DNA from 3 places in the Gorillibacterium sp. sgz306347 genome. Region 1 is predicted to be linked to each of the others. Evidence: predicted binding sites of a transcription regulator. Region 1 holds the regulator's gene; each other region holds the start of a gene.
What was found. The regulator Rex, encoded in region 1, represses fermentation and respiration genes when NADH is low (regulators of the CRP and FNR family bind a similar motif). The targets are predictions, from matches to a motif close to TTGTGAAATATTTCACAA.

Region 1 (7,593 bases):
TCGATACGAATCGCACTCCAGGCCCGTTTTTATTGGATAAGGATCACGCATTGTTGGAATGGCGAATTCTGCTCTGAGCCGCAAGGACCGAGACAGAGAGCTCATGCCCACACAGTTTCTTTGTGTATGGATGACCTTTCGGTTTGGGCCGAAAGGTTTTTTATGTTTCCGGAACGGGACCCCTGGACTGTACCGCGCTTCCACATGGAATGGAGGTAATGGACATGCAAGACCGCAAACCGGTCACGACCCTCAAGCTTCGCAAAATGAAACAGGACGGCATCCCGATTTCCATGGTGACCGCCTACGATTACCCGTCCGCCCGGCTGGCGGACGAAGCGGGAATCGATATGCTTCTGGTCGGCGATTCCCTCGGGAACGTCGTCCTTGGCTACGATTCAACGCTGCCGGTTACACTGGAGGACATGATTCACCACAGCAAGGCCGTTACCCGCGGTGCCGCCAACAGCTTCGTGGTGACGGACATGCCGTTTATGACCTATCACGGGAGTCTGGACAATACGCTGGCGAACGTGGGCCGGATCATGCGGGAGGCCGGAAGCAAGGCCGTGAAGATGGAAGGCGGACGGGAGATTGCCGGAGCGGTGGAGGCTGTCGTTAAAGCGGGCGTGCCCGTGGTCGGCCATGTCGGGCTGACGCCGCAGTCCGTCCACCAATTGGGCGGCTACCGCATTCAAGGACGCAACCAGGACCAGATCGACAAGCTGATCGATGATGTAACGGCCCTCGAGCAGGCCGGCGCATTCATGATTGTGCTGGAGCTGGTGACGGAGGAAGTCGCCGCCGACATTACGTCCCGGTTAAGCGTGCCGACCATCGGCATCGGATCGGGAGCGGGCTGCGACGGACAAGTGCTGGTGTTCCATGACCTGCTTCAGTACGGGCCCGAATCGGCGCCCAAGCGGTTTGTCAAAACCTACGCCAACCTGGGCGAACAAATCCGGGAAGGCTTGCGCGCATATGGGGAGGACGTGAAAAACCGGCGTTTTCCCGGCAAGGAACACGGCTTTTCAAAAGAAAGCCTGAGCGGAGGCGCCAAAAAGACGGCTGAAGAAAGCCGCGGCGCCAAACCGGAAGAACCCGGGACGCTGTACGGCGCCTTCGGCAAGTGAGGAGTGCAGACCGATGGAAGTTATCGGAACGATAAAGGAATTGCGCGCAGCGCTCAAAAAGCGGCGGATGAACGGGGAAACGGTCGGCCTGGTGCCGACGATGGGGTTTCTCCATGAAGGACATGCCAGCCTGATCCGCCGGGCTGCGGAAGAAAACGATACGGCGGTAGTCAGCATCTTTGTGAATCCGACCCAGTTCGGACCGAACGAGGATTTTGACCGGTACCCGCGGGATACCGAAGGGGATCTGGAGAAAGCGCGGAACGCCGGGGCCGCATACGTATTTTTGCCGGATGCGGCCGAAATGTATCCCCGTCCGCCATTTACCGCCGTTTCGGTGGGCGGGCTGACGGGAAAGCTGTGCGGCGCTTCGCGCCCCGGGCATTTTGACGGCGTAGCCCTTGTCGTCAGCAAGCTGTTTCATATTGTACAGCCGGACCGCGCCTATTTCGGGATGAAAGATGCCCAGCAGGTGGCGGTGATTCAAACCATGACCGAAGACCTCAACCTGGATGTCGAAATTGTACCGTGCCCCATCGTGCGGGACGCGGACGGACTGGCGCTCAGCTCGCGCAACGTTTATTTGTCGGCGGAGGAACGGAAGGAAGCGCTGGCCCTTTCCCGCTCCTTGGCCCAGTCGGAGAGTTGGCTGGAAGAGGAAAAGGGAGATCCCGGCCGGTTGAAGGAACGGATCCGGGAGGCGATTGCCGCGTCCCCGCTTGCCGACATTGATTATGTCGAGGTGCTGACCTATCCGGAGCTTCAGCCTTCCGCCGTGTCTGTTTCAGGAGAATGGAAGGAAACCGACCGATGGATTGTCGCGCTTGCCGTCCGGTACGGCAAAACGCGGCTGATCGACAATCGTTTGCTGGCCGTCCCGCGCCCGAGCGCACCTAAGGCTTGATGAAAAGGGAGGAGAAGCCCGATGTTTCGAACCATGATGAAATCTAAGCTGCACCGCGCCACCGTCACGGAAGCCAACCTGAACTATGTCGGGAGCATTACCATTGACGAGGATCTGCTGGAGCTTTCCGATCTGTATCCGAACGAGAAGGTGCAAATCGTCAACAATAATAACGGCGCCCGTCTGGAAACTTACACCATTCCCGGTCCGAGGGGCTCCGGCGTCATCTGCCTGAACGGGGCCGCCGCGCGTCTGGTGCAGCCCGGCGACAAAGTAATCATCATCTCCTACGCGATGATGTCCGAAGAGGAAGCCAGAACACATCAGCCGAAGGTCGTTATTCTGGACGACGAGAACCGTCCCGTGGAAACCGCCTATACCGAGAAGCATTCCACGGTGCTGGTCTAATTCGCCGGAACGGCCCGGATTTTCCGGATAAATGCACTTTTATTGGCCGTCCGGCTCCGGTATGAAACCGCCCCTCCCGGCGCACAATGAGGGTACGACCAAAGGCCATCAGGCGGGGAGGGACGGCATGTTCCGGGAAATCTTCGAAACGATGAACGAAGCCCTCGACGAAATCCTTTCCGAATACGCCGAAGCAGGGGCGGACCGGGAAGCCGAGCTTGGAGAACGCTTTTCTATGCTGAAGTCGATGAGCGACTGCTGCCTGGAGGAATGGCTGCGTTTTGAAGAAAGGCTCTCGGCCTGCCGGAGCCAGCTGCTCGGTTCGGGTTCCGCGGCGCTGGCCGACTCCGATCTGGACGGCGGTCAGCCGGTGTCCGAGCATTTTATCAAAGGCCAGGGCTTTTACAAGCTGTACATGTTCGACAAGGCCGTCGCCGAATTCGCGGCGCTTGTCCGCGAGAAGCCGGACTTCATTCTCGGCCGCGTTTACCTGGCGATGGGATACCTTCGATTAGGTGAGCTGGACGAGGCTTACCGGCATTTTCATCTGCTGGTTCCGCTGACGAATAACGCCAAGCTGAAAGCTATTTCCTATAACGCCATGGGCTGCATTCAGGTACACAACCAGAACATGGAGCAGGCTTACGGATATTTTAAACTGGCGGACCTGACCGATTCCTCGTTTATGGAACCGGCCTTCTGGAGCAAGGAATTTTGGCCTTACCGCAGGAAACAGTAAGCGGGCCGCCATTTGCAAAACCGACTGGGCTCTCGTAGACTCCGGTCGTTTTTTCTTTTGTGCGAAATCGGATTGTGGTATGCTTAGGGGAGCGGGAGAAGGGATTTGATAAGCGGCAATGAAATTCGCGGTATTGGATTTTGAAACGACCGGAGGCCAGCCGACTGATTCCATCATTCAGGTTGGTCTTGTTCTTATAGAGGAAGACCGGATTGGAAAGCGTTATGCGTCCTATGTTAATCCCGGGACGCCGATCCCCCCGTTTATCACCGCTTTAACGGGGATCGACGACGAAACGGTGAAGGACGCGCCCGCGATCGATCAGGTCATCATGGAGATGCAGCCGCTTTTGCAGGACAGCATCCTGGTCGCTCATAACGTAGGGTTTGATTTGGCTTTTTTGCAGCGGGCTCTTGAAGCCTGCGGATATTTCAAGTTCGGCGGGCCGGTTCTCGATACAATGGACCTGCTCCGCATCTGCTACCCCGATTTGTCCAGTCTTTCCCTCGGCAACGTTACGGAAGAGCTGGGCATCTCCCATGACCGGCCTCATCAGGCGGATTCCGACGCGGAAGCGACCGCGGAGCTCTGGCTGAAGTGCGTGTCCCGGTTTCAGGAGCTCCCGCTTCTGACGGTCCAGCGCATTGAGGCGCTGTTTCGGGAGGATTCCTCCGATCTCGGCTGGTTCCTTCGCGAGCAATGCGCCCGGAAGGAGCAGTCGGTCGCCGCCGAGCCGGAAGCGCAGCAGCATTTCCGCCAATTCGCTTTGAAGGCGGAGGACTGGGGCGAAGAGGAATGGGAGCGCGACGAGAAGGAAGCCCGTGAAACGCTGGGCGATTCCTTTGAAGCTTTTCACGAGGGCGTCAAGAAGAAGCTGCAGGCCAAATTTCCTGCATATGAAGAGCGGGAGGCGCAGAACCGCATGTCCGCGGAGGTTGCCGCCGCGTTCGAGGGGGAAGAGCACCTGCTGGTCGAGGCGGGTACGGGAACCGGGAAATCGCTCGGGTACCTGCTGCCGGCGCTCTATTACGGCATTCGTGAAAGCAAAAAAATGGTCGTCAGCACGCACACGATCAACCTGCAGGAGCAGCTGCGGCAAAGGGACCTGCCTCTTTTGCACGAAGTTTTCCCCGTCCCGTTCCGGGCGGCGGTCTTGAAGGGTAGAAGCCATTACCTGTGCCTCCGCAAGTTCGAGCAGAAGATCGTGTACGAGGAGTTTGACAACGGCCGGGAAGATCTGGTCACCGCGGCGCAAATGCTGGTTTGGCTCAGCCTCACCGAACGCGGTGAAGACGAGGAGCTGCACTTTGGAGGCCGGGGAGCCGATTTCTGGCGGTCGGTCATGAGCGACGCGGATTCCTGCCAGAACCGCAGCTGCCCCTGGTTTAAAAAATGCTTCTATCATCGCGCCCGCTACGATGCGGGCGAGGCGGATGTGGTCATCACGAACCATTCGCTTTTGTTTACCGACATGAAGGCGGAGCACCGGATTCTTCCGGGCTACAAGCAGCTCGTGGTGGATGAAGCGCACAATTTCGAAGAAGTGGCCGCCAAGCACCTTGGACTGGAAGTTTCCTGGCATGCTTTTGTGAACGGGCTCACTTGGCTTTACAAGGACAGCCGGCTGGGTCAGCTCCCTCTGCTTCGCCAGCGCATCGTGCACGACGACAATTTGTCGGCCGACAAAGCGGGCGTGCTCTGCGAATCGATTGACGAGATGTATCCTCTGTTTGCGGACATCCGCGAGCGGTGGGACAACTGGATGTCGCGACTGTACGAGCGGATGGCGGGAGGTGCGGGCGATACGGGAGAGAACGCCCTGGTATTCCGGCTGACCGACGACCGCAAGCCGGCCGGCTGGGCGGAGCTGACCGAAGCGCACGAGGACCTCGATCGGCTTCTGGCGAAGCTGCTGAAGCAGCTGGACAAACTGCTCGCGCCGCTCAAGGAGGAGCCGGACCGGTCGGAGCTGCAAAGCCTTGCCACCAACCTTTCGGGCGGCGTCAAGGAGCTGGCCCGGCTGCGCGACAACCTGCGCTTTTTCGTTGCCCAGAACGATGCGGGCTTTGTTTACTGGATTGAAGGCAACCACCAGCACAAAATGAAGTCGCTGCAGCTCATGTCCGTTCCCATCGATGTCAGCCCGATGCTGAAGGCGCATTTCTTTGATCAAAAGGAAAGCGTCGTGCTGACCTCCGCCACGCTGTCGGTCGGCAAAACGTTCGATTACACCATCGATCAGCTCGGGCTGCGGGAGGCGGCGGAGGACAACCGGCTCCGGGAGGTGCAGCTGCCTTCGCCGTTCAATTACCGGGAGCAGGCGCTGGTCGTTATCCCGCGCGATTTCCCGGTGCTGAAGGGAATGAAAGGCGAGGCCGAGTTTACGGCCGCGCTGGTGGAATCGCTCGCCGAGGTGGCGCGCGAAACCAAAGGGCGCATGCTGGTGCTGTTCACTTCCTACCGGATGCTGAAGCAGGTGCACGGAGAGCTGCGCGAGCGGCTCACGCCCGACGGCATCCAGGTATTGGGGCAGGGCATGGACGGCGGAAGCCGAAGCAAGCTGGTCCGGCTCTTTCAGGCGAACGGCAAAACCGTTCTGCTTGGAACGAGCAGCTTCTGGGAAGGGGTCGACATTCCCGGCGAAGCGCTGAGCTGCCTGGCGATCGTCCGGCTGCCGTTTCAGCCGCCGAACCATCCGGTGGTGGAAGCCAAATGCGACCGCATCAAACAGAAAAACCAGAATCCGTTCATGAAGCTTTCCGTGCCGCAGGCCGTCATCCGTTTCAAGCAGGGCTTCGGCCGGCTGGTGCGCCGCGAAAGCGACAAAGGCATTGTGATCGTGTACGACACAAGGATTCTGGAAACCTATTACGGAAAGCATTTCTTATACTCGCTGCCGGGACCCAAAATTGAGCATATGAATGCCAAGCAACTGGTGCCGAGAATTTCGCAATGGATGGAAGGGGTTAACGAATGAAGACGACGGAGAAAATCTCGGAAGCGGTAGTCCGCAGACTGCCGGTATACCTGCGCTATTTAAGCGAGCTTCATGCCAATGGCGTGCAGACCGTTTCCTCTCAGGACCTGGGACGCAGACTGGATCTGAATCCCGCCCAAATTCGCAAGGATTTGGCCTACTTTGGGGATTTCGGCAAAAAGGGCATTGGCTATGACGTCGAATACCTGATTGAGAAAATACGTCAGATCCTGAAGCTGGACCGGGAAATCGCCGTCGCTTTGGTCGGAGCCGGGAACCTGGGGAAGGCGCTCAGCAACTACAACGCCTACCTGAAGGACAACATGCACATTGTCGCCCTGTTCGACGCCGTTCCGGAAATTGTCGGCACGAAGATCAATCACCTGACGGTCCAGCCTATCGAGGAAATGAAAGATACGGTGCGCCAGCAGAACATCCGGGTCGGCATCATCACCGTCCCCGGATCGGAAGCGCAGGGCGTCGCAGACGATCTTGTTGCCGCCGGCGTCGAAGCGATTCTCAATTTTGCGCCTTCCATCATTAAAGTGACTCCGAACGTGCGCGTGCATTATGCCGATTTTACGACGGAGCTGCTGAGCCTGGCGTATTACCTGGATTAATCGTTTCTTCCCAATGAAAACGCCGCGATCCGTAAGGGATCGCGGCGTTTTGTGTATCCGCGTCTGCCGTCTCAGGCGTAACGCAGGATGATGCTTTCGAGTATATTGGCGACGCCTTCGCAGGCGTCGGTCGCTTTTTCCAGGCGCTCGTACAGCTCCTTGATTTTGAAATCCGTGTAGGGGTCTTTTTGCTCGGTGAAAATTTTGCGAATGCCCTCGCGCATGAGGCGGTCGCCTTCGTTCTCCAGGCTGTTGATTTGCACGGTATGCTCGGAGATCTGATCGTATTTCTTCTTGGAGAGCAGGTGGAACGCTTCGACGATATGCTCGCAGGCCTTCACAATCACTTCGGCGAATTTTCGCATGTAGTCGTCGGAGGCTTCGATGTTCAGATAGTCGAATTTGGCGATCGTTTCTTCGATGTAGTCCATGACATCGTCCATTTTGTTCGCCAGTTCCATGATGTCCTCCCGGTCGAGAGGGGTGATGAACACTTTATTTAACCCGCGGTAAATCATATGGGTGATGTTGTCGCCCTTGTGTTCAAGATCCTTCAATTGGTCGATGTAAGCCACCGGCGGCTTCGAGCCGCTCATTGCTTCGCGGAACATTTTGGCCGCCACGAGCGTGTTGTCTGCGGATTCCAGCAGCAGCTTGAAAAAATCGGTATCTCCCTTTTTCTGAAACATGTAGGTTTAGCCTCCCGTTTATATATGACCCCGTTGCTCCTTATGTTAAGGTATCATAAAGAGAGCGGGCCGCGCAATGAGGACGCCCCTTCGCCACGGTTTCGTCAACTCTTGTCCGGAAGC
Region 2 (7,593 bases), on a different contig from region 1:
ACAATCTTGTCGATCTGCTCCTGATTCATTGACATGAAGGCATCTTGCGCCTTCTTTGCTTTCTCAACCAAACGGTTGATTTCGTCTTGAACCGGATTTTTCTCTTTCAACACTTTCTGTTCGTCCACTGCCATATCCGAGTGCCTCCGTTCTGTGTTTGGCTTACAGCCTTATTATAAGACTTTGTGCAAATAATCACAAGTGACTTACATCACACTTTTCTGAAAATAATGAAAAGTTTATCGCGATGGGCCAAATACTTGCACAATTATAAGGTTTTTACCCAAAAAACACAGATTTACGAAGACCTCAAGTCAATAGTACATCATGATCCGGTAGATGTTAACAGCTAATTATGACAAATGTCGCAACAAACAAAAGAAAAGCTTCCCTTGCGGGAAGCGGGACAATTTTGAAAGGGTTTGTGAGCGATATCATACAATTCGCATGTGACCGCCGCCGGCATACTGCAAGGAGTAATTGAGCTGCATCGCCTGGTGATACGTTTCGGTGGTGTTGATGCTGGTTACAAAATGAGTCTCAAGCCCCTGATTTCGGAAAAAGGTCTCATCCGGCATGCCGAGCATCCACTCATTCAGCACATCGCCGAGATCGGAAACGCCTCTTTCAATGGCCCGCCCCACTTGCCGGACGCATTGCTTATGGTAAACGCCGTGGAGAGGATATCGTTCTTCGCCGAATCGGGGAATGATCGCGTCCGTCTCCGCCGTCAATAAGTCGTTCATCAATTTGGCCGCTTTTGCGGACAGAAACGGCATGTCGCCGCCGACCACCCACAGCCGTTCCGAGGTGCTGAGCGACAAGGCGGCATGCATCGCCCCCAGTTGCCCTTTTCCCGGATGGCGGTTCGTGATGATTCGCACGGTGTTGCCGAGAATTGGCAGATACGCTTTGGGCTCATTCGTGACGATGATGACTTCGCGGCAAATGCTCTTCATCATGCGCACCTGTCGCTGCACAAGAATTTCGCCGCAAAACGGAAGCAGCGCCCGAGCGCTTGTGCCTGTTGGCTTGAAGCCCTGTGCTTCGGTCAAAATAACCCCGGATAGCATCGGAGATTCCTCCTTTCTTTCCTTCATCCTTCCCTGAATTATCCTCATTATCCCTGATAAAGATTCTTTATTCTGTAAATTAAATCACAAGAAACTTCCCTCAAAAAATAGATAACGTCAATGATATTCGTCACACAAGAATAGGTTGCGAATGGGATATACTATTGGATAATGGCCTTATTAGGAGGAAAAATCCATTGACAGATATTCCGATGAGCCTTGAGCAGGTTCTGCCGGGTAATACCTCCGTGTTCTCGGAAGATAACCTTAATATCCTCAAGGAAATTATGTATGAACAGAAATTTCCGGCCGGCTCGCACCTGTACTGGGAAGGCGATGCCGCAGACAAACTTTTTTACTTGCGGAGCGGTCGGGTGAAGATAACCAAATCCACCGACGAAGGTAAAGAACTTATTCTGTATATGCATCAAGCCGGCGACATGCTCGGTCAGATCGACCCGTTCCACAACTCCCGCCAGGCATTCAGCGCGACGGCGCTGGAGGACTGCACGGTCGGAACCCTGCAGCAGAGCGACCTGGAAATCCTCATCTGGCAGCACGGGGAGCTTGCGATCGACTTCATGAAATGGATGGGCATGACCCACCGCGTCACCCAAACGAAATTCCGCGACATGGTCATGTACGGAAAACCGGGCGCGCTTTGCTCCACCCTGCTCCGGCTTTCGCACACCTACGGGCGGAGATTGGATGACAACACCGTGCTCATCACGAAAAAGATGACCCACTCGGAGCTGTCCGACATGATCGGCGCCACCCGAGAAAGCGTCAACCGCATGCTGAACGATTTGCGCAAGAAAAACGCCGTCGATTACGACAACGGTTATATTGTGATCAAAGACGAAGTGTTCCTCCAGGGCATTTGCCACTGCGAGTCTTGCCCCCACGACATCTGCCGGGTTTGACGAAAGCGCTCCCCATATTATTGGGTTGGGCAGCGCGTTCGCGTCCGGCATTTCAATCGGGGCCCCATGTGAAAACAGGTACAAAGAATGCGGACCGGGCAACAGGGCTGTGCCTCCAATTGTGGCTAACAATTGGGTACATCGCCCCGCTGTCCGGTCCGCTTTTTCGGCCGCTTGCACCGCCCGCAGAGCTGCGGCCCTGCCCATGCGCGGGAATCGGCCCAATCTGCGCATATGCGAACGCTTGAATGCACACTTAGTGCGAGCTTACATTCTCCCCTTGGCATATTTAACTTTATGGCCACTCTGTCGCGTGTTTGCTCTCCGTTCGCCTGCCGCATGTTGGCTTTCTGCTTGCTATGCCATACGTTTGCTCTTCGCTCGTTCTACTACGTTTGGTCCGCCTGCCGCATGTTGGCTTTCTGCTTGCTCTGCCATACGTTTGCTCTTCGCTCGTTCTACTACGTTTGGTCCGCTACGCATGCTATACTCTGCGCCCACCTTGCTTTCTGCTCGCTCTGCCACGTTTGGCTCTGTGTTTTGCTACGCGGTATATTTGAAGCCAATGTGCGCTCTGCTAGTTAGCTCCGTCGCTGTTTGTGCCTATGCCCAACCTGCCACGTTTGGCTCTATGTCCGCTCTACCGCGTGTTTGTGCTCTACCCGTCTATCGTTTGTTTAGCTCTGTCGCTATTTTTGCCCACTCTGCCACGTTTGGCTTTCTGTCCGCTCAGTCGCGCGTGTTTGTGCCTATGTCCTCTATTGCTTTAGCTTGTTTCAGACTGCTGGTCTTCAGGTTTGTGTCTAGGGAAAGAGCAAGCGTAGAAAAAGGACGGCGTTTGGTCGAAAGGCTCAACACCGATCAGACCTCTCTCTCCCTCCTTGCCAAGCACGACCGAGCCGGTGAAGGGAGGATTGCTGCAAATATGCATCATTTCGATGCCCACAAGGTGGAGTACGGCGGATAATGCTGCGTTTCTGCATCATTCTCAGCCTCTTGGAGGAATTCCGGCTTCAAACTTCGAAAAAATCATGCATATTCGCAGCATTTTCGTAAATATGAACGGATGCTCCAAATAATGCTGCATTTTTGCAGGATTATGCGGGTCGCTTCGAATGTGTACCTGCCCGGAGCGTGACCTCACTAATGGCCTAAACTGTTCTCCGTTTCGGAAACGCAGCCAAGAATCCTTTCTTAATCGTGACAGAAGCTGCGCCATTAAGGGGTGTGTTCGACTGGCGGAACCGCGCCGCCCCACCTTCTCTCGCGTTACTTCGGCGCTTTACGAACAGTCGTCGCGCTCCTCACTCGGCTCGTCCGCCCGCGCCCGCGCCTGCTCCGCCTGCCCGCTCGCTTGCCTGCTCGCTTACCTGCTCGCTTCACTCACTCGGCTCGTCCACCCGCGCCCGCGCCCGCTCCGCTTGCCCCGCTCGCTTGCCTGCTCGCTTCACTTGCTCGGCTCGCTTACCCGCTCGCTTCGCTACTTTGAACGCGGCCAAAGTGGTGCCTTCGGTCACCCGAACCAAGGGCCACTTCGGCAAAGAGATCCTTTGGGACGCATAGATGCCCGTGTGGCCGGAAAACAGGTAGCTGACCAGGCAAACAAGAAATAGGTATACCGCCCCGTCCGCCCCAAAAAGTTCAATGCCCATAATAAAACAAGCCAGCGGCGTATTGACCGCGCCGCAGAATACGGCGATGAACCCGAGCGCGGCCAAAAAGGCGACCGGAAGCCCGAGAAAGCCGGACAAGCCGCTGCCCAGCGTGGAGCCGATGGCGAAGAGAGGCGTCACCTCGCCTCCCTGAAAGCCCGTTCCAAGCGTCACCGAAGTGAACAGCAGCTTTCCCAAAAACGCAAACGGCGAAGCCTCCTCGCGAAAAGAATCCTGAATGAGCGAAATGCCGAGCCCGAGGTAATCCCGGCTGCCGATCAGATAGACCAGGGCGATGATCAGCAAGCCGCCCGCGGCGCTTTTGAGCATCGGGTTCGGAACCCGGCGTGCAAACCAGGCCTTGAGAAAATGCGTCAGCTCGCTGAACAGCCGGCTGACCAGCCCGAACAGCGCCGCGGCCAGCAAAACCTTGGCCAGCACCCCAAAGGCCATCGCGGGCACTTCGCCCATGTAATAATGGAGGTGATGCACCTTCCAGACCGAGCCCGTCACCACATGGCCGACAAAGGCGGCGACAAAGGCGGGGATCAGCGCCTCGTACGAAAGCAGGCCGATGGCGAGCACTTCGAGGCCGAACACCGTTCCGGCCAGCGGGGTGCCGAAGATCGAGCCGAAGCCCCCGCTGATGCCGCAAATGAGCAGGAGCCGTTTGTCTGCTTCATCCACCTTCAGCACGCGGCCAAGCCACTCGGACAGGCTGCCGCCCATCTGCACGGCTGTTCCCTCCCGGCCGGCCGAACCGCCGAACAAGTGGGTCACCAGCGTCCCGAACAGCACGAGCGGCGCCATAAGGAGAGGAACGCCCTCTTTTCGCTCATGAATCTGTTCCAGAATCAGATTGTTGCCTTTTGCACTGTTCCCGCCGATCTTCCAATACAAGAAGCTGACCAGCGCACCGCCGGCCGGCAGGAAAAACAGAAGCCAGGGGTTCCCCTCCCGAAGGCCCGTCACGTAATCGAGTCCAGTCAGGAACAAGGCCGACGCCGATCCGGCAAGAACCCCCGTTAAACCGCCCAATACGATCCATTTGCACAAAACCGCAACAATCCCAAACGGTGCCCAGCGTTCCGTATAATGCGTCACTGCCGCCCGAAGCCTGTCCATGCCATCACAAACCTTTCTTTCCCCGTTAGCTTCTCCAAAAAACAAACAGACCCCTACCAGTGAAAAGGTTCCCTGGTAGGAGTCATCAGCCGTTCGGCGGTTAAGGCGAACTCCATCGCCTGTTCAAGGTGAATCCATCATAGGGGAACACTCCCCGATTCGTCAAGACGGTTCTCTGAAAAACCGGAATTCCCGGGGCCAAGCCTCATTAAGCGTGTTTGACCGCCACATCGGCTTCCGGAGCGGCCGAAGCCGCGTTTTTGCTGCGCCGTTTGTTGGCGAGCGGCGAAATGAGCCAGTAAGCGGTCCCCACGAACAGCCCGCCGCCGACGATGTTGCCCAGCGTAACCGGGATCAGGTTGTGGAACATGCCCGCCAGCGTAATGTCGGCCGGGTGATCGAGCATGAGAGCGAGCGACAGCGTGGTCATGTTGGCAATGCTGTGTTCAAAGCCGGACGAGATGAAGGCGAACAGGCACCAGAAAATGAGAATCAGCTTGCCGCTTTCGCTTTTGGCGCGGTGCGACGTCCAGATGGCGAGGCAAACCAGCCAGTTGCAAAGGATGCCGCGGAAAAAGAGTTCGCTGTAAGGAAGCGACATTTTTTTGTGAGCCAGCACCATCAATTGGTGCTCCGCCGGGATGCCTTTGAAAATACCGGCACCGAACACCAGAGCGGCAAAAATAAACGCCCCGATAAAGTTTCCAATCCAGCACCAGGACCAGTTCTTCAATGTATCTTTAAGGGAAGTTGCGCCCGAATAGCTGCTGATGGCAAACGCCATGTTGTTGCCCGTAAACAGCTCCGCGCCCGCAAACACGACCAGGGTCAGGGCGATGCCGAAGGAAAGGCCCATGATCAGCGCCGTAAACGGGGAATGCACGGCATAAAGCGGTGCTGAAACGGAAAACATCAGCACCACGGCGATGCCGACATAGGCGCCCGCAAGCCCGGAGGATATCAAATAGCGAAACGGATGGGAGTCGAGAAGCTTTTTCTTTTTGAGCGCATACTCGACCATGTGTTCATTTGATTCGGTGAACATTTCTCTTCATCTCCATGTGTTCGTTTTGGCCTTCTCCAGTATAGAAAAAGAACCCCTCCTTCTGATGTGAATTAAATCACATATATGCGATTGATCCCTTTTCCCGCGCAAAAAAGAGAAGAGCCGCCGCTCTTCCCTTTTTAAAGACTTTTCATAAAAAGCCTTCTTTTCTATTCGGTTTTTGCCGCTATGAAAGGCATTTTGGAATGATTTTCTTCACAACTCCAGCGTAGTGGCGTTCAGGCTTTCCGCCGAAGTCGCCACCCGGTAAGAGGCCTGTCCGATCTCGTCAATGATGCCGACGAGCGTTTCCATGTCCCGCTTCACCCGGTCCGCCGAACGAAGGCTGTTTTCCATCGAGGCCACGATGTCGGCGAAAACTCCTTCCGCCCGGGAGGACTCCTCTTCGCCCGATTCCACCATTGTCCTCGTTCGGGTGATGGCCTCCACTACGCTGCCGGTGTACTTGGCCGTTTCCGACACGAGCCCGCTGATTTGGGCGACCGCCTGGCGGGTATCCCCGGCGAGCTTCTGGACTTCTCCGGCCACCACGGCGAAGCCGCGGCCGTGCTCGCCCGCCCGCGCCGCTTCAATGGAAGCGTTCAGGGCCAGCAGCTTGGTTTGCTCGGCAATGTCGCGGACGATCAGGATGATCGACTGGATCTGCCCGGACGACTTGTCGAGCTGCCGGACTGTGCCCTCCATATGGTCCGCGCTCTCGCGGATCGAGGCAACCCGCCCGCCAAGCGCACGCAGCCCTTCCTGTCCGTCTTCCGCCAGCCGGCGGGTATCCTTGGACTGGGAGACGCTGTCCGCCAGCGACCGGTTTACTTCCACGCTGGTGCTCACCAACTCCTGCACCGAAGCGCTCGTTTCTTCGGTCAAAGCCGCCAACTCGGTGCTGATGAGGGAAAGCTTGCTTTTCAGTTCTTCCTTGACTTTCTCGTACTGCTGCTCCCGCTCGCGGAGATGCTCAAGTTCGTAAGCATCCAACACAATCTGCTGCTCGAAGTTGAACATTTTGCCGATGGTCCGGCTTGCCCTCCTGCTGTCCTCCGGGTTCGCCAGTTCCGCGTTCAGGAGGTCGAGAAACGAATTTTGCAGCTTCTGAAAAGCGGCCATATACCATTTGGATTCCAGCCCGATGCGGTTGTGGACCATGGCGATGCGTAGCCGCTTTTGAATAAAGGCTTCGTCAATCCGGCCTTCCATAATTTCAAGCAGATGCTGGCGCATCGTTCCCTTCAGCCGGTCGACCGTACTGTGACGGTAAATGATTTCGTTCATTTTCGGGATGGAGGAAAGCGCATCGTAGTAATCGTCCACCAGTTCGTCCAAATGGGCTTCGAGGATCGGGCGTACGATCCGAAGCACCTCCATGTCCTCTTCCGTCAGGGTTATCAGTTGAAGGCGGGCTTTCATATCCGCGTCAAAGCCTTGGTGAATGCTGTCGGGAGCGCCGGAGCCGGAACCGTGAAAAAGGGAAGGCCGGGGGCGGTCGGTCTCCGTTTCGCTTATTTTTTTCAGCGCTTGCAGCCAGTTGGGTTTGCCATTCATCGCTGTTCTCCCCTATCCGCCCGTTCGGGCCTGCCGTTTGATGCGGCACTACCTAAGTATCGGACTTTTGGCCCTCTTTTTGAAGGGATTTGTCGAATTTTTGTCATAATATTTTCTGAAAAAGGAAAATAAACAATAATTGGTTATCTTATGATCCATCCGCCGACAAACCGGCTTCAAACCCCGGCGGAAGCGCGTAAGCACGGAACCCGAGGGTG
Region 3 (7,593 bases), on a different contig from region 1:
GGAAAAGTACCTGCGCAAGCTGGGCGTCAACATCATCACCGGCTCGAAGATCACCGGCGTAACCGAAACCGGCGTCGTTGTCGGGGACAAGACGATCAACTCCAAAACCGTCATCTGGACGGCGGGGGTTGAAGGGTCCGATCTGGCCGGCAGCCTCGATGTTGAGCAAAAGGGCCGGAAACGCCTGCTCACCAATGACAAGCTGCAAATTCCCGACCGTCCGAACGTTTATGTCGTCGGGGACAACATTTTCTATATTCCGGAAGGCGCCTCCGCTCCCGTGCCGCAAATGGTCGAGAACGCCGAAGCGGCTGCTCCGCTCATCGCGCACAACATCGCAGCGGAGATCAAAAACAAACCGCTGAAGAGCTACAACCCGACCTTCCACGGCATGATGGTCAGCATCGGCAGCCGCTACGGCGTCGCCAATGTCGGCTTGCCGAACATGATGTTCAAGCTGACCGGATTCTTCGCGATGTTTGCGAAGCACATGATCAACATGCTTTACCTGTTCCAGGTTTGCGGCTTTAACAAGGTCTATTCTTACCTGCTTCACGAAATTTTCCACGTGCGCAACCGCAGAAGCTTCGTGGGCGGCCATTTCTCCAAACGGTCCCCGAACTTCTGGCTGGTGCCGCTGCGCGTTTTCGTCGGCGTGATGTGGTTCAAGGAAGGCTGGGATAAGCTGCAAAGCGTCCTGGACGACCCGGACCGGATCTTCCTGATTCCGGCGTCTCCGAACAAAGCCGACGCCATTGCGGCCGCTTCTCAGCAAGCGGGCGAAGCGACGCAGCAGGCGGTCGACGCCGTCGCCGCCGTTTCGCAAGCGTCCGGCGAGTCCACCGCCGAGGCGGTATCCGCTCTGCCGGTATGGCACTGGATCCAGGACATCATGGACTGGATGATGAACACGTTCTTCTATACGTCGTCGGGCGACTATACGGCGCTCGCCCACGTATTCCAAACCGGCATGATCTGCGCCGAGATCGTCTTTGGCGCCCTGCTGATCGTCGGCCTGTTTACCGCTCCTTCGGCGATCATCACCATCGGCATGGGTGTTATGATCTGGATGTCCGGCATGGCTCCTTACGAAATGCTCTGGTACCTGTTCGCAGCCGTCGCGCTGATCGGCGGATCGGGCAGCACGCTTGGCCTGGACTACTACGTCTATCCGCGCCTCAAGCGGATTTGGAGAAAACTGCCGATTGTCCGGCGCTACTACCTGTACGCCGACTGAGTTTGCTTTCATCCGAGAGAGTAACCGGCCCCCGGGCAGGTTACTCTCTCCTTATCAACGCGGACGATTATGCGTGAAGGAATGGGAATGATGGATACAAAGCTGGTCCAAGACACGGTCGCCCGGCTGCAGAAGCAGTTGAACCCCGAGGTCGGAATCGCGTTCGACGCGGAGCCGGAGCAACTGCGGGAAATGGCGGACCTACTGGAATCGCACGCCCTGGGCAAAAAGCGCGGAACCGCTATTCTGGGCAGCTACCTGCTGCTTGACCTGGCGCTTCGCCGCCACGGGGAGCTCAACCCCGCGGACAGCGGAACGCTTACGCGCAAACTGCTCGACGGGGATTACCTGTTCGGTCTGTACATCCGTTGGCTGCTTCAGCATCGGGAGGCCGAGCTGCTGGCCTTTCTCTCCCCCGTTCACAAACGGATTCAAATCCGGCTGGCCGGCGGTTTGCCGCTCGCGGCGGCGCGGGCCGAATTGCTCGAAGGCTTCCGGCACTACCTTCACAGCCAAGCGCATCAAGGGGGTACCCATGCAACTTCATGAAGCGCTGCGCATCGATCTCGACGCCTTTAACGAAGCGCTTGTCGATGTGGTGCGGCGGGACCCCGACCTGGCGGAAGAGCCGGTCATCGCCGAGGGCGTTACCCGGCTGATCCGCGCGGGCGGCAAACGGCTGCGCCCGATGATGGTGATGACGGGCGCCCGCTTCGGGCCGTCCCCCAATCCGGAGCAAACGATAAAAGCGGCCGCTATCCTGGAATACCTGCACATGGCTTCTCTCGTGCATGACGATATCATCGACGCCTCCGATTTGCGCCGCGGCGAGCCGACCCTGCACAAAACGGTCGGCGTCCGCCCGGCGGTTCATATCGCCAACTATATGATGGCCCGGGCCGTCGAGTGGGCGCTGGAGGACGAAGACCGGCCTGCATGGGAGAGGGAAGCGCGCGAGCGGCTGGAACGGGAAACGCCGTCGCAGCTCTCGGCCACCGCTTCGCTGGTCATGGATTTGTGCCGGGGGGAATATTCGCAGCTGGTCAACCGGTTTAACTTTCATTTGACCCTGCCGGAATACCTGGCCAAAACCCGGAACAAGACGGCCCTCTTGATGGCCAACTGCTTCCGGGCCGGAGCCGAGCTCAGCCGCGCCGACAAAACAACGGCCCGGCTGCTGCACCGGTTTGGCGAATGCCTGGGCATGGCGTTCCAGATTCGGGACGACGTGCTGGACTACCGCGAAACGGCTTCCTCCATCGGCAAGCCGCCGGGAGCGGATCTGCGCAACGGCAATGTGACGCTTCCGGTGCTTTACGCGCTGGAGGTGCCCGGCTTGGGAGACGAAATCCGTGCCCTCGGCCCGGGCTCCTCGCCCGAAGCGTTTGACCGCGTCATCGCCCGGATTTCGTCCAGCGGAGCCATTGAGCGGACGATGAAGCTCAGCCGGAAATATACCGGCCGGGCGCGCTCCGTCATCGCAAAGCTGAGCGGGCACCCCGCCCATGCCGATCTGGAGCTGATCCTCGATTATTTTACGAAATAACCGAGCCTGAAGGTTTTCCCGAACGAGTCCCGCATGGAACGTGCTCAACCCAAAAAGGACCTCGTTCTCCACACCTAGGTGGAGAGCGAGGTCCTTTTTTTCTAAATCAGGACAACGACTGCAACGAGGAGCAGCGCGGCTCCGAGCAGCAGGCTGTCATTCCGCTTCCAGACCAGAACGTGATAGCGCGAACGCGGTTTGTTCAGCTGGTAGCCCCGGGCTTCCATCGAATCGACCAGCTCCGTCGCCCGGCGGATGCCGCCCAGCGTCACGGGAACCAGAAGCGCGATCAGCAGGCGGGCCTTCTTCACCAGCGGCTGGTCTCTCATGTCCATGCCCCGCGAGGCTTGGGCCTTCAGGATCTTATCCGCCTCCTCGAAGACCGTCGGGATAAACCGCAGGGACGTGCTGAGCATCAGCGTCAGCTTGCGGGGAGACACGCCGACCCAGCGCAGCGGTGTCAGGATATCCTCCAGCCCCTGCGTCAGGCGCAGCGGAGGCGTCGTAAAGGTAAGGATGCCGGTAAACGTGACGAAGAGGATCATCCGGATGACGGACAAGGTGCCTCTCACCAGCCCGCCGGCGTAAAGCTTGATGGGGCCGAGATCGACAAACTGCGTGCCGCCGGCCTCGAACAAGAGATGAAACAGAAAAATAAACACCATTAAAAACAAGAGCGGCTTCAGCGAGCGGACGAAGTAGCCGAACGGAATCCGCGTGCTGAGCATCACCACGACGGCGAACAGGGCCACCGCCGCGGCCTGAAGAAAGGAATCGACGAGGAAAATCGCCGCAAGAAAAACAAGCATGGTGAGCGTTTTCGACCGGGGGTCGAGCCGATGCACCCAGGAATCGGCGTCCACATATTTGCCGACAATCATCCGGTTAGCCAATACTCAGGGTCACCTCTTTTGCATAACATTCAGGACAAAAGCTGCCGCTGCCTCAGGGGAGTGAACCCCCGGCGGAACGGGAACGCCGAAGCGCTCGGCGAACCCCCGGAGAAAGCGCGTCGCTTCCGGCAGCTTGATCCCCGCTTCGTCCAGCAGATCCGCCCGAGCCAGCAGCTCGTCGGCCGATCCGCGAAACGACACACGGCCCCGGTGCATGACCACGTAGTCCTCGGCGCAGGGCAGGGCCTCCTCCAGACGGTGCGTGACCAGCACGACCGTTTTCCCCTGCTCCCGGCACAGACGCGCCAGCAGCTCCAGAAGCTCGCTGCGGCTGGCCTGGTCCAGCGTCGCGGTCGGCTCGTCCAGCACCAGCACGTCCGGATCGGCCGCAAGCACGGTCGCGATCGCCGCTTTGCGCATCTGCCCGCCGCTCAGCTGGAACGGATTGCGCTGCAAAATCGTTGCGTCCAGGCCGAGCGCTTCCACGGCTCGGCGGGCCGCCGCTTTGGCTTCCGGCTCGGGGACGCCGAAATTGAGCGGGCCGAAGCAGATGTCTTTTTCCACCGTGTCCTCAAACAGCTGCTGCTCGGGGAATTGAAACACCAGCCCGACCCGTTTGCGCAGGGCGCCCATTCCCTTTCCGGATTTGCCCGGCTCCAGAACGAAGTCCAGAATGCGCACGCGCCCTGAATCGGGCAGCAAAATGCCGTTGAAATGCTGGAGCAGCGTCGATTTTCCCGAGCCGGAGGCGCCGAGCACCGCCGTAAAGCGCCCTTCGGCCAGCTCCAGGTCGACCCCGTCCAGTCCCAATTGTCCCTGGCGGGAGCCTCTTCCGTACGTATAGCTTACCTGCTCGAATACAATGCCCATAGGTCCTCCAGCAGTTGGTTTCCGTCCGAATGGAGCCCGGCTGCAAGCCCTGCGGCCCGCAAGCGGGCGCTCAGGTCAAGCGCAAACGCCGGCTTCAGCTTCAGCTTTCGCAGCAGGTCTTCCTGCCGAAGCAGCTCGCGCGGATCGCCGTCGGCGGCCAGCGTGCCGTCCGAGAGGGCGATCATCCGGTCGGTCGCCATAATTTCATCGGTGTCATGGGTAACCGAGATCATCGTGTACCGTCCGCTTTGGCGCATCCGGTCCATAACGGCGACAATTTCGCCTTTGGCCTGCTCGTCCAGCATGGAGGTGCTTTCGTCGAATACGACGACCTGCGGCTCCATCGCCAGCACGGCGGCAATGGCCACCCGCTGCTTCTGGCCGCCCGACAGCTCCGCCGGATGGCGCTCCAGAAGATGGCCGATCCGCAGTTCCTCCGCATAACGGCGCAGCCGCTCCTCCATCTCCCCGCGCTCAAGCATCCGGTTCTCCAGCCCGAACACAATATCGTCCTCGACGGTGAGCCCGACAAACTGGTTGTCGGGGTTCGCAAATACCATGCCCACACGCTCGCGGATCGACCCAAGCGTCCCGTCCGCGAGCGGAATGCCGGCGACCTCGATGCGTCCTCCCGCAGCGGGCAGAAGGCCGTTCAGCAGCTTGACCAGGCTCGACTTGCCGGAGCCGTTCGCGCCGACCAGACTGATCCACTGCCCTTCGGGCACCCGCAGGCTGATGCCGCGGAGAAAAGGCTCCCCGCCGTCCGTATGCGCACAGCTGACATTCTCCAGCACGATCATATCCGTGCGCCCGTTCTGCACCGGTTGCTCCTTTTCCGTCATGCGGATGTCCCTCCCAATACCTGCCGCAGCACGCCCAGCTTGCCGATGGACACCACAAGGTAATTGGCGGCGATGCCGACAAATACCCCGGTCACAATGCCCGAAACGAACAGCAGGGGCAGGTAATAGAAAATGGTCGTGGTGCCCAGCACCAGCGCCGCCGCCCCCAGCTGGCCGAGGTTATGCGCAATCCCGCCGACGACGCTGATCGCGGTAAGGCTGAAAGTGTCTTTACCGAAGCGCAGCAGCAAAAACATCACCAGAAAGCTCGCCAGCGATCCGAACAGACTGAACAGGAACGTCGAAAAGGTGCCCAAAATAAAGGACGTCAGCAGCGTCTTCAAAACAATGAGAGAGACGGCGTCTCTCCCTTTAAAATAGTATAGGCAGGTCAGAACCATGATGTTTCCGAGGCCGAGCTTCGCTCCCGGAACCGCAATGGCAAACGGAATGAACGATTCGACAATGCCGAGCACCACAGCCACCGAAGCGAAAATGGAGATCAGGACCGCTTTTTTCAGCTCGCCCCTCTCAGGCCGCAACCCCATCGACGGCGCCCCCCTCTCCGCTCCCTCCGACAATCTCCACCATCAGGCGATGCGGCAGGCAGACGATCGTCTTGCCGATGTCGTGCACATGCCCGAAGGTCAGACAGAGCAGGTCGGGGCAGTCGGCGTCGGTCATCTCGATGCCGTTATCGGTAACCGTGAGCCGGTTGTACCCGTACTCCGTTTGAATCTCGAACTGCTGCTCCTTTTTTCCGAGCTCCACCATCTGATACAGCTTGCCATCCACAGTGACCTTAGCGTATAATGTGCCTTCGTCGGGGCCCCCCTTGTCTCTTTGGAAAAGAGGGACAATAAACAAAAGGCCGATGCCCAAAACAACGGCGTAGAGCAATAAATCAGCTTTTTTCATGGATGTGCTCCCAACCAAAAGATTGTGACGTTGTTCACTATTATCCGGGTTGAACCAGGGGCTAACTATGAGAAAAATCACAATTGCCGCGACAGACGCTTTGTTATAATCTTACCATAAGCTTTTTTAAAAAAGAAACAAATCGAACCACCAGGAGGCGCTTCATGAATTCATTTCCGCGTTTGCGCGTTGCTTTGCCGGCCGTCTTGCTGACGCTTGTATTGGCCGCCGGCTGCGGCAAGGACACCGCCGCTCCGGGCGGCAGCCCTTCCGCTCCGGCGGGAAGCGGCCAGCTTCCGATAAGTGAAACTTTTTTTGTTTACGAAACCGTAGTCACCGTGAAGGTCTATGATGAAAAAGTCACAGATGAGAACTTTCGGCATATCGAAGAGCTGCTGACCGAAGTGGACGACCAGTTGAACCGGGAAAACGCAAACAGCGAAATCCGCAAGGTCAACGACGCCGCCGGCCGGGAGCCGGTGCAGGTGTCGCAGCCGACCTACGATGCGGTCAAAGCCGCGATGACGGACGCCGAAGCCTCGGGCGGCGTGTTCGACCCGACCGTCGGCCCGCTGGTGGACCTGTGGGGCGTCGGAAACGAAGGCGCGCACAAGCCCGCCGATGCCGACATTCAAAAGGCGGTCGCTCTGGTCGATTACCACAAGGTTCAGCTGGACGACGCCAAGCGCACCGTGTACCTGCCCGAAGCGGGGATGTCCCTCGACATCGGCGGCACCGGCAAAGGGATCGCAGCCGACCGCATCGCTGCATATCTGAAATCCGTCGGCATCAACAGCGCCATCATCGACATGGGCGGCAATCTCCTCACCGTCGGGAACAAGCCGGACGGCAGCGAATGGACGATCGGCATCCAGAACCCCGACGAAAGCCGCGGCGCGCATATCGGCACCATGAAAGTCACCGGCAAGGCGGTTGTCGCATCGGGCATTTACGAGCGCTTCTTCATCGAAGACGGAGTGCGCTACCATCATCTGATGGACCCGGCCACCGGCTATCCGTTCGAGAACAACCTGGCCAGCGTGACGATTATCACCGACGGCGCCATGAAAGGCGAAGGACTGGACAACACCTTGTTCGGGTACGGGCTTGAAAAAGGCTTGCAGCACGCCAACGAGCTGGACGACGTTGAAGCGGTCTTTATCACGACGGACGACAAGGTTTACCTGAGCGACGGGCTCAAAGGCAAAATCGAGATCACCAACCCCGAGTTCAAGCTTGCCGAGGAGTAACAGACTTGCGGAAGCGTAACGAATTGCTGTGAAGTAC

Region 2: the regulator Rex is predicted to act here: its motif matches at 5,883-5,900, upstream of AC6I6H_RS08780 (formate/nitrite transporter family protein).
Region 3: the regulator Rex is predicted to act here: its motif matches at 6,329-6,346, upstream of AC6I6H_RS15320 (FAD:protein FMN transferase).

What each region holds. Positions count from the first base shown of each region.
Region 1 is NZ_JCAPET010000018.1:18,149-25,741, reverse strand. Features, by position in the region: gene panB (3-methyl-2-oxobutanoate hydroxymethyltransferase) at 225-1,133, shown strand; gene panC (pantoate--beta-alanine ligase) at 1,147-2,037, shown strand; gene panD (aspartate 1-decarboxylase) at 2,059-2,445, shown strand; gene AC6I6H_RS11335 (tetratricopeptide repeat protein) at 2,573-3,184, shown strand; gene dinG (ATP-dependent DNA helicase DinG) at 3,303-6,161, shown strand; gene AC6I6H_RS11325 (redox-sensing transcriptional repressor Rex) at 6,158-6,781, shown strand; gene AC6I6H_RS11320 (DUF47 domain-containing protein) at 6,853-7,470, opposite strand.
Region 2 is NZ_JCAPET010000012.1:41,694-49,286, reverse strand. Features, by position in the region: gene adhE (bifunctional acetaldehyde-CoA/alcohol dehydrogenase) at 1-134, opposite strand, end outside; gene mobA (molybdenum cofactor guanylyltransferase) at 435-1,073, opposite strand; gene AC6I6H_RS08790 (Crp/Fnr family transcriptional regulator) at 1,286-1,996, shown strand; gene AC6I6H_RS08785 (voltage-gated chloride channel family protein) at 3,376-4,773, opposite strand; fluoride riboswitch at 4,843-4,902, opposite strand; gene AC6I6H_RS08780 (formate/nitrite transporter family protein) at 4,982-5,818, opposite strand; gene AC6I6H_RS08775 (protoglobin domain-containing protein) at 6,035-7,375, opposite strand; gene AC6I6H_RS08770 (hypothetical protein) at 7,524-7,593, opposite strand, start outside.
Region 3 is NZ_JCAPET010000028.1:27,644-35,236, forward strand. Features, by position in the region: gene AC6I6H_RS15280 (FAD-dependent oxidoreductase) at 1-1,237, shown strand, start outside; gene AC6I6H_RS15285 (hypothetical protein) at 1,325-1,786, shown strand; gene AC6I6H_RS15290 (polyprenyl synthetase family protein) at 1,773-2,783, shown strand; gene AC6I6H_RS15295 (energy-coupling factor transporter transmembrane component T family protein) at 2,885-3,676, opposite strand; gene AC6I6H_RS15300 (energy-coupling factor transporter ATPase) at 3,686-4,546, opposite strand; gene AC6I6H_RS15305 (ATP-binding cassette domain-containing protein) at 4,522-5,388, opposite strand; gene AC6I6H_RS15310 (Gx transporter family protein) at 5,385-5,936, opposite strand; gene AC6I6H_RS15315 (NusG domain II-containing protein) at 5,920-6,306, opposite strand; gene AC6I6H_RS15320 (FAD:protein FMN transferase) at 6,471-7,556, shown strand.